DNA from 2 places in the Desulfitobacterium hafniense DCB-2 genome. Region 1 is predicted to be linked to the other one. Evidence: riboswitches for the same ligand, from Rfam matches in the RefSeq annotation. Region 1 holds a riboswitch; the other holds the start of a gene.
What was found. Region 1 has a riboswitch for molybdenum cofactor ahead of moaA (GTP 3',8-cyclase MoaA). Riboswitches for the same ligand answer to the same signal wherever they lie in the genome.
Positions count from the first base shown of each region.

Region 1 (5,373 bases):
AAAGAGGATTATGGGCCAGATTCTTTTGCAGCACTCAGTTCAGCCCGCTGTACCAATGAAGAAAATTACCTGATGCAAAAATTTATGCGCGCAGTGATCGGAACCAATAATGTTGATCACTGCGCCCGTACCTGACACGCTCCCACTGTGGCAGGTCTTGCCACTTCATTTGGTTCAGGAGCGATGACTAATTCTATCAACGAAATCCCTAATGCCGAAGTCATGTTTGTGATTGGTTCCAATACTACAGAAGCTCATCCGATTATCGGCACCAAGATGAAGCAGGCTCTGGCCCGGGGAGCCAAGCTTATTGTAGCTGATCCGCGGGAGATCGAACTGGCCAGGGATGCTCATATCTGGATGAGATTGAAACCAGGTACGGATATTGCCCTGATCAACGGGATCATGAACATCATTGTCGAGAACGGCTGGGAGGATCGCGCTTTTATTGAGGAGCGAACCGAAGGCTATCAAGAACTCAGGGAAAATCTCAAGAAATTCCCGCCGGAAGAAGTCAGCAAAATCACTGGAGTTCCCGTGGAGCTGATGGCAGAAGCTGCCCGTCTCTACACCAGTGTGGAGCGAGCTCAGATTTTCTACACCCTGGGAATCACGGAACATGTTTGTGGTACGGATAATGTTATGTCCCTGGCCAATCTGGCCATGCTGACCGGAAATATCGGCAAAGAAAGCTCCGGGGTCAACCCGCTGCGGGGGCAGAACAATGTGCAGGGAGCCTGCGACATGGGAGCTCTGCCCAATGTTTATCCCGGCTATCAGAGTGTTACCAACCCAGAGGCACGGGCTAAGTTTGAAGAGGCCTGGGGAGTTTCCCTTAATCCCAATCAGGGCTTCATGATTCCGGATATGTTTGATTCAGCAGTCAAGAAGGAATTGCGGGCCATGTATATCATGGGCGAAGATCCTGTGCTGACCGATGCCGACGCCAATCATGTGCGTAAAGGCCTGAAGGCCTTGGACTTTCTGGTTGTTCAGAACATCTTTATGTCTGAGACTGCCGAATTGGCCGATGTTATTTTACCGGGGGCCAGCTTTGCGGAAAAGGACGGTACTTTCACCAATACCGAGCGTCGGGTGCAACGGGTTAACCGGGCGATTAAGCCTATCGCCAATACGAAGGCGGACTGGGAAATCATCTGCGAGCTTTCCAACCGGATGGGGTACCCGATGGCTTACCCATCGCCTGCAGAGATCATGCTGGAGGTTGCCTCCCTGGCACCGCAGTTTGCCGGAGTTACCTATGAGCGTCTGGGCAAAAAAGGCCTGCAATGGCCGGTTCCTCATGCCGAACATCCGGGCACGAAGTTCCTGCACCAAGGGAAATTTACCCGCGGCAAAGGCGTGTTTACGGTGATTGAGCATCAACTGCCGGATGAGCTGCCCGATGAAGAGTACCCATTCCTGCTGACCACGGGCCGCAAGCTGCAGCATTATAACATCTCCACCCGTTTCTCGGCGGCGCTGGATGAGCATGCCCCCGAGGAATTGGCTGAGCTTAATCCTAAGGACGCCCGGCGATTGGGGATTCAGGATGGTGAGAAAATCAAGGTAGTTTCCCGCCGCGGTGAGGTAGTGACCAAGGTTTGGGTAACCAAACGAGTTCCGCCAGGGGTGCTCTTTATGACCCTGCACTATAGGGAGTCACCGACCAATGTCTTAACCAATGGGGCGTATGATAAAGTAACCAAGACCTACGAATATAAGGTCTGTGGTGTACGGGTGGAGGCTCTGAAGTAATTTAAGCAATAAAGAAAACTCGCCTCAGGTGGAGTGTCGACTCTATCTGAGGCGTAGTTGACTTATCCGCGGAGTGGATAAGAATAGGAGAGTGTCTGGCTATATCCAGTATATAGCGTGAGGCACTCTCGTTTTGTTACAGAACAAAGGCAACAATGAGATAAAACCCTTCTACAGCTCTACCCTAGGCATGTTTTCTCTATCTATGTTACAATATAAGACGAAAGTTTAAACGTTGATAGAGACAAGGGAGACATAGGATATGGGTGCTGATTATGGACAAACCCTTCTGCCGATGACCGGGATTATTCTGGCCGGTGGGAAAAGTTCCCGCATGGGTTGCAACAAGGCTTTTATTGAATGGGATGGGGCACCGCTCATCGAACACAGCTTAGCTGTCTTCAATGCGGTTTTTGCGGAAGTGATGATTAGCAGCAATCATCCGGAGCTTTACGCTGACTATGGAGTAAAGGTGATCAAGGATAATTATCCGGATCATGGGCCGTTAGGTGGATTGGAAGCATGCTTGCGGGAAGCCCGCTATGATCATGCCTTTTTTGCTGCTTGCGATATGCCTTTTTTGAATACAAAGGTGATTCGATTTATGGCTGGAGAAATTGAAGGCGAGAGTATTCTAGTCCCCGAGATTGAGGGTGTAGTTCACCCTCTTCATGCTTTTTACCACAAGAATTGCCTCCCCTTGCTTGCCGAGAGCTTAAAGGCAAAGCATCTTAAACTGACAAAACTTGTTCAGCAATACAGCAGAGTGCGTTATCTAAGGGAGAAGGATTTCCGGGATTTTCCCGCAATACATCTTTTTTTAAGCAATATGAATACCCCTCAGGAGTGCCTGGAGCTGCGGCAACACAATAGTCATAGTATTTAATGCTGTAAAAAAGAACATTTTTTATTATTTTTAATGGAAAAAATGTTATTTATCTGGAATATATTAAGAAATATTAATAAGGATTAAGAAATATTATTGCTTTGAACTCTTTTGGCAATCTCCAAAATGGTGTATACTACAAGTAGTTACATTCATTCTGCTATAATTATTTTGAAACATGGAATAATCAGCAAATAGAATATGTTTATGTGCTCCGAAACTGGAAACCTAAAGTTAGCTATGGTTTACCAGTCGTGCATTCTGCACCGGGTATTATTGGAAACAGTAATGCCTCCCATTTGGAAAGGAGTCTGTAGGGTATGCGGGAGCTCCGCGGTTTTACAGACCGTGGGGCTTATTTATTTTGTGGAATAATGAACGTGAAGGTGAGGGGAATCTATGCAAGATCAATATCGGCGCCAGATCGAATACCTGAGGATTTCCATTACAGATCGCTGCAATTTACGATGTAAATATTGCATGCCCGCTGAAGGAGTTCAATGGATTCCTCATGAGCGCATCTTAACCTATGAGGAAATATTGCGTGTCATGCGCATTAGCACCACATTGGGCTTTAGACGGTTCCGCATCACCGGCGGGGAACCCTTAATCAGGTCCGGAGTCCTGGAATTTTTGCAGAATGCCTCGCAAATTCCAGGAGTGGAAGATTTGATGCTGACCACCAATGGGATACTTCTTGCGGACATGGCGGAAGATCTGAAAAAGGCGGGAGTCAATCGGGTCAATATAAGCCTGGATACTTTCAATGAAGATAGGTTCCGGGAACTTACCCGTGGTGGGGATATTAAGAAAGTCTTTCAGGGAATACACCGCTCTCTCGAAGTAGGGCTGCATCCGGTTAAACTCAATGTGGTGGTGGTTCGTGATTTCAATAGCCATGAGCTACCCCGTTTTATGGAATTAGCTCGTGACTATCCGCTTCATGTTCGCTTTATCGAATTGATGCCTATCGGGATCAGCTCGGATAAACGCAGTGATTTCGTATCTATCGATGAGATGAAAGCAATACTGGGCTTAGAGGGCCTGAAAGCCACTCACGATATTCAAGGAGGCGGTCCTGCAGAATATATCACTTCAGAGGGTTTTAAGGGCAGTGTGGGCTTTATCAGCGCTATCAGCAAGCATTTTTGCAGCACTTGCAATCGAATTCGCCTGACTCCCGACGGGAAGCTGCGCCTGTGCTTACACAGTTCCAAAGAAGTGGATTTTCGTGAAGTGCTTCGCTCCAACAAGAGTGATAATGAAGTCAGGGATGTTTTTGCCCAGGCGATTTGGAATAAGCCGGCTGAACATCATATGAATGATCAGGCCTGGCAGGATCAACGGATTATGTCCCAGATTGGAGGATAATGATGGAACTGACACATTTTGATGAAGAAGGCCGGGCACGTATGGTGGATGTCTCGGCTAAGGCGGAGACGACCCGGGTGGCTACGGCCCGGGGTAAGGTGGAAATGCAGGCGGAGACTTTGGAGAGGATTCGCTCAGGACAGATTGCCAAAGGGGATGTGCTGGCGGTGGCCCAGGTCGCGGGAATCATGGCAGCCAAACAAACTTCAAATGTGATTCCCATGTGTCATCCTCTGGCTATTACCGGAGCAAAACTGAATTTCGAAATTGTTCCTCCCGGAACCATAGAAATCGAAGGAATTGTCAAAGTCACGGGTAAAACCGGGGTTGAGATGGAAGCGCTTACGGCTGTCAGTGTTGCTGCCTTAACTATTTATGATATGTGCAAGGCTATCGACAAGACCATGGTTATCAGTGATATCCGGCTTATGGAGAAAACCGGCGGCAAGAGCGGGCATTTTATTCGCGAAGATCACTTAAAGAGCACAACTTAATAGATAAATTCGAATGATTTAAAACAAATTAGGAGGAACGATGATGGCGAAGATTATCGCAGTTTGTACAAGTGAGAAAAAAGGGATGCGGAAAAAAAATGTAGGGGAGGGAGTACTGAAGGTTAATTTTGGTATCGAAGGAGATGCTCATGGCGGGGATTGGCATCGTCAGGTAAGCTTGCTGGCGATGGAAAGCATCAAGAAGATGCAGGATATGGGGCTTGATGTGGGACCGGGAGATTTTGCCGAGAATTTAACCACCGAAGGAATCGATCTGGTGAGCCTGCCCCTGGGCACAAAATTAAAGATTGGTGAAACCGGCGTGGGCGAAGTGACACAAATCGGTAAAGAATGTCACACCCGATGTGCTATTTATTATCAAGCGGGGGACTGTGTTATGCCCAAGGAAGGGATCTTCATCCGTGTTCTGGAAGGCGGCCCTATTAATGTGGGAGATAGTGTTGAGGTGATGGAGTAATGCTGAGGGTTGGGGTTATAACCGCCAGTGATAAAGGATCTCAGGGGCAAAGAGAGGATCTTTCCGGTGCTGTTCTCAAGGAACTGGTGAAAGAGATCGACGGCGAGGTCGTTCTCTATACTATTCTTCCGGATGATCAGGAGCTTTTGGCCCAAACGATGAAAAAGTGGGCCGATGAAGAGGGCTTAGACCTTATTCTGACCACAGGTGGCACGGGTTTCTCCTTGCGTGATGTTACCCCGGAGGCGACGACTGCTATTGCGGATCGTATGGTCCCCGGGATTGCTGAAGTAATGCGTTATGAAAGCTACAAAATTACTCCGAAGGCTATGTTGAGCCGGGCAGTGGCGGCCTTGCGCAAGCAGACTTTAATCATCAATATGCCG
Region 1 is NC_011830.1:1,505,421-1,510,793, forward strand. It holds gene fdhF (formate dehydrogenase subunit alpha) at 1-1,758, shown strand, start outside; gene mobA (molybdenum cofactor guanylyltransferase) at 2,021-2,644, shown strand; molybdenum cofactor riboswitch at 2,845-2,971, shown strand; gene moaA (GTP 3',8-cyclase MoaA) at 3,044-4,015, shown strand; gene moaC (cyclic pyranopterin monophosphate synthase MoaC) at 4,018-4,509, shown strand; gene DHAF_RS07025 (MOSC domain-containing protein) at 4,553-4,987, shown strand; gene DHAF_RS07030 (MogA/MoaB family molybdenum cofactor biosynthesis protein) at 4,987-5,373, shown strand, end outside.

Region 2 (5,373 bases), 300 kb from region 1:
AACAGCTGGCAGGAACAAAATCTTTAAGTGAGACTGCGGCCGCTATGGATGAGCTGCTGGGGCCAATGCTTTCCATGGTAGGGATGATGACTCTGATCGCCTGTATGGTGAGCTTGATTATCATCTATCTGGTAACCTCCCTCATGATTGAGGAGAATAAGAATACCATCTCGTTGTTTAAGATTTTTGGCTACCGGCGCCGCGAGATCAATGCTCTGATCCTGAACAGTTCGACCTTGGTGATCGTGGCCGGATTTCTGATCGGCATTCCGGTCATGGCGGCTTCCATGGGTGCCATCTACGGCTATGTGGGCGGGATGATCAATCTGGTGCTGCCGACGGTTATTAATCCGCTGTATGTGGTTGTTTGCTTTGGGGCGATCATGCTGACTTATCAGCTTAGCAAACTGCTGTGTGCCAGGAAGGTACACGCGGTTTCCATGAGTGAGGCTTTAAAAGCGGGAACAGAATAGTGGAGGAAAAAGAGCGCCGGGGAAGTCCGGCGCTCTTTTTAAAGGGGAACTACTGGATATCAATTTTTTTGCCTTTGGGCGCAGTCTTTTCATGCTTAGGCAAGGTAACGGTAAGCAGGCCGTTTTCATATTTAGCCGTTATTTCCTCATGTCTGATATTGGCTATGGCAAATGACCTGGCCATGGAGCTGGCTTTTCTTTCTTTCCTGATATAGTTATCCTTCTGTTCTTCCGTACTTTCGGTCTTCTGGACGGTTATAGTAAGCCTATCCTCAGTGCAGTCAATCTGGATTTCCTCTTTGTTCACACCGGGAAGTTCGGCTTCGACAATGAATTCCTTCTCATTTTCCCTGACGTCCACCCGCATTTGACCGCTTTGGTTGTAAAAGGCTGGGAATAGAGTATCATTAAAAAAGTTTTCGAAAATGCTGTCAATGTCAAAGAGATTGCGGGATTTCCTTGGCAAACCTGAATTTCTTCCTTCAAAGGGGACTAAATCAAACATAAACAACACCTCCGTCTGTACTTTTACTTGAATTTAAGCAATGGTAAGGGTAAGCAAGGCTCCAAAGCCTTATAATTTAACTAAAACATACAGCGCCACCTCCTTGAGTTCGCTTATGTTGACTGACCAAAACTGACCTTTACAATTTATTTATATAACTTTTCTGCAGGAGGTTCAAGGCGGGGTTTTGACCTTCTTTGACTATATTTTTTTATCTTGCCCTTTTAGCCTGAAATAGTTTTATCGATCACAGAAAATCGCTGCTTTTTTAAAACTTTCAACCATTTTTAGGAGCTCAAATGGATAAGTTGAATTCATATCATGGCACCTTCTTCTTTGCCAGGAGCGAGAAGAATCGGTGAAATGGGGAAGGGAGTTCAAATGGTGCATTGACGCACCATTTGAGGGCATGCGAAAGTGTTGTTCAGTAAAAGGAAAGAGCCCTCTTTTTTTGCAATACACCATAGGGAAGTTGGGAGAGGGTAGGCAGATATGTTTGTTTTTGTGTGACGCTCTAAACGTAAATGCACTGCTGGAGGATTACAATAAAGAGCCTCTCATCGTAGTCTAATTCTGCGATGAGGGGCTCTTTTTAAAATCTGCTTTGATGGTGTTATCTTGGGGTAGATGTAGATAAGTCTAGGCAATCCCTACCCCGCCCTGTCCGGCAGTAGCGGCGCCGGTCTCATCGGTAGTGAAGATAATCGCTTTATCCCTTCCCAGCAGCTTCTGATTGCCCCCCTGCAGGTTTTCGGAAATGGTCAGGATATAAAGAGTATTTGCCAGTAGGTGCTGTTGGGGACGGATCACAATCTCCTTTTTCTTATCGGAATTATCATCGGGGTCCCCCATGATGACATCGATCTCTACAATCTGGTTTTTGCTGCTGCGCAAAGAAAAGCAATGCAGGTTATTATCGCGCACTGCTTTCGTAATCACATTATTGGAAAAAGTCAGTCTGATTTCGGTATTAACCGGGATATTTTCGTCACCGGAATTGATATTGCTTTTCTCCAGGGCCAAGGAAAGATAAGGGCTGCATAGCTTCTTATTATATGGAGTGATATCGACAATCTCCCGTGTCGTAAACAATATGGTGTGGTTTTCTTTCAAGTACTTATAATTATTAGCCTGCAGCAGCTTAGATATGGTTAGCTTATAAAATCTTCCGTCCGTAAGCCGGATTTTGGGTTTGATCACGAAGATTCTTTCCGCCCTTTGCCCCAGCATTTTCTTGCTTCCCGAAATAATTTCAATCGGAATCTCCTTCATCTCACCGTCATAGAGATGGAATCCTGCCATATTTCGGTTTGTGCCGTCAGGGATTCTATGCTCCATAATAGCCGAGACATTGGAAGAAAAGACTACCTCCATTTCAAAGCCGTCCCCGGCAGAATTTTTGAGATTAATGGCCTGTACTGTCAGCGGGTTTTCCCCCACGGCGTAACTGGAAGAAAGGGAAGCCAAAAATAAATCAAGGGCATCCACCTGCTCAACGGGGAGTTTTCGTATATTACCGATAATCCGGCTGATTTTTGGTGATTGAGGCTCGCTCAGCATTTCCTCACCGAGCAGCTCTCCCAGGCTGATGCCCAACCCTTGGGCCAACTTGCGCAGGGTTTCCAGGGTCGGTTGTTTTTCTCCAGACTCGATCCTGAAGATAAAGGATTGGCTTAAGCCGGATAGCTTAGATAACCTGGAGGTTGAAAGCATATGATTCTCTCTTAGTTGTCTTAAGTGACTGCCAAAATCCACTTGGTGGCTCACCTCCTATGGGATATTATGCCATGAATTGCAGCAATCATCAAGGCTTGAGCTCCTGAAAAGAAATATCGCTCCCATCAAAATGAACCAGAACTTGTAATAGAAATAGTGCACAACAGCTGTTTTGAAAGCCGGTGCTATAGCAAATAATGCCTAAAGTCATATTGTATTTATGCCAACATGACAAGTAAAAAACTCTTTTTCTATTGTTTTAGGAAAAGAAAGGGGATAAAAATCTACATAAACTAATATAAACCATCTTGAAAGCTAATAAAAAGTACTTTCAATTTGGTTATATTGTGTTATAATGATTTTGACTAAAGGCATATATAATATATGCCTAATACATAAGGTTCAGGCACCAATATAATATATCTCCAAGCTGGTGAGACCTAAGGGAATTCTACGGTTGCCGGCCAGGACGAAAGTCCTCAGGGTGTGTCTGGAAACGGATAGGCCTTCACGTTTGAAAAGGAGGGAAGAAAAGTGCTTTGCAATCAAGGTGAAGCAGGAAGAAGAGTAAGATTGGTGTTTGATAATGACGGGGATAAGCCTATCAGTAGGACCCGGTGGAGTGCTCCTGCTCTGATTTTAAAGGAGGGTAAATTATGATGAAAGAATTCTTAAGCCGTAAAAGAACGCAGTTTTTTTCAGTTCTCATGGTGGCGGTTTTGATGATCGCTTCCTTTGTTCCTTCAGCCTTCGCGCTGAATTACAACGGCACAGGCTCCGGTACGGGCAATAAGTCCTTGGATTTTAACGGGTATGAATATACCAAAACCGGCGGTACGGCAACCTTGAATCTCTATTTCAATAAATCCTTAGCCTCCAGCCAGGTGACAGGGGGACAGTTTCAGGTTAAGCTGCACAACTCTCCTTATACGCCGGCTTCTTTCACTTACACCAATTTACAGGTGGGCAGTAATGCAAGCGGTGTGACCGATTCGGGTCTGACCAATGGCAGCACGGTTACCCTGAGCTTCGCTTCCGCTTTGGCAGACGATACCTTGTATGATGTGGTCATCAATGCCGCCACTTTGGCTGATGCCCAAGGTGCCGGCGGTGGCGGCTCAGGAAGCGGCCCCGGAAAAACCCTGGGCAACTATACCGACAGGGTGGGCTTTACCTTCACCTTCAGAACACCTGACTCACTTGGAGGTTACAGCAATGTGGCTCCCGTCGTGACCTTCTTCGGCGGTCCGGCTGCTGGGACGGACTGGAGCTATGAATCCAATCTGGGGGTTGTTTTTGACAGGCCTATCGACTCTTCGTCACTTTCAACATTCCTGTCTGACCTGAGCAGCAACTATGTCCGGACGGATCTTATGGGCAGTCCTGCCGTGGTCCAGGATCCAACGATTAACGGGTCGGCAACCGCCAATGCGGAATGTTATACCCCTCATGCCAATGCAGCCCAAACTACGTTTTTCTTTCCTGAGACGGTGAACGGCAACACCAATCCTGTCTATAACCGGGCCGATGATGCCAGCCACAGCTACAGCCTGACGTTGCCCAGCTTTACCGATGTGAGCAGCAATACCTTCAGTACCCCAGGATCGCTTTCTTTTACTACAGTGAGCGATGATCTGCCAGGGTGGCTGGATAATATCCCGACAGCTGTGGCAGGTACATCTTCTGGGGAACTGGATGTTGCCTGGGATTATAGCAACATTACTCCGTATACCGATACTTTTGATGTGTATATTGCCGATTCAACAGTTTATGCTGACCCGCTGACGGCAGTGTACAGCTTAGCAGATAGCGGTGTTATCGGTGATTCGACAACTTTAACCGGCCTTGTTTCCAACAGAACCTATTATGTGCGTGTTGTGCCGGTCAATGCTGCGGGTTCAGTAGGATTCTCCTGGGCCGGATCAGGAGCGGCCAAATAACTAATTTCTCTCCGTAAGGTGGCCAAAAAACTGGAAAGTTTCCTCGGTTAACTTCGGGGAAACTTTCCTTTTAAGCAGATTAGGACAGGCCAGAGTAGCTATAAACAAAGTGGATGATGATTGATATTTAGAAATAAGGGGATAAAAGAGATGAATTCAAAGTGGTCTCCAGCAAAAGTCTATAAGCGGAAAGCTGTTGCCTGGTTTACTTTATTGATTATGGTATTCAGCCTTTGGGGCACATTTCCTTCGGCAAGGGTGTATGCGGCAGCTGCGCAGCCGGCTCCTTTATTGAGTTTCCCTGGAATTGGCGTGGGAGAAATCGCTACTGTAGCGGGGACCAAAAAAGCGACAGGGGAATTAGGGGATAATGGCCCTGCCAAAGATGCCACAATTAGAATCCCCAATGGCGGCCTCAATTTTGATGATGCCGGGAATCTGTATATTCCAACTGACAACCGGATCAGGGTGATTCCGGCTCAGGACGGTACCTTGTACGGTATCGATGTTAAGAAAAACTATATTCATACTGTGGTGGGAAATGGAACGGCTTCTTCCAGCGGTGACGGTGGACCGGCGGGCGCCGCTACCATAAATGGGACTGTCAAAACCATGTTTGACCCGGCGGGCAATTTATACCTTGCGGATAAAAACAGCGTGCGCATCATACCGGCTCAGCATGGTCCATTATGGGGAATAGAACATGGTGCGGATCTGGTGGCGGGGAATATCTATACCC
Region 2 is NC_011830.1:1,806,889-1,812,261, forward strand. It holds gene DHAF_RS08450 (ABC transporter permease) at 1-473, shown strand, start outside; gene DHAF_RS08455 (Hsp20/alpha crystallin family protein) at 523-978, opposite strand; gene DHAF_RS08465 (helix-turn-helix domain-containing protein) at 1,618-2,733, opposite strand; molybdenum cofactor riboswitch at 3,106-3,235, shown strand; gene DHAF_RS08470 (fibronectin type III domain-containing protein) at 3,351-4,634, shown strand; gene DHAF_RS08475 (cell wall-binding repeat-containing protein) at 4,785-5,373, shown strand, end outside.
Region 2: it holds a riboswitch for molybdenum cofactor, as region 1 does, so the genes downstream of both, DHAF_RS08470 (fibronectin type III domain-containing protein) here and moaA (GTP 3',8-cyclase MoaA) in region 1, are expected to answer to the same signal.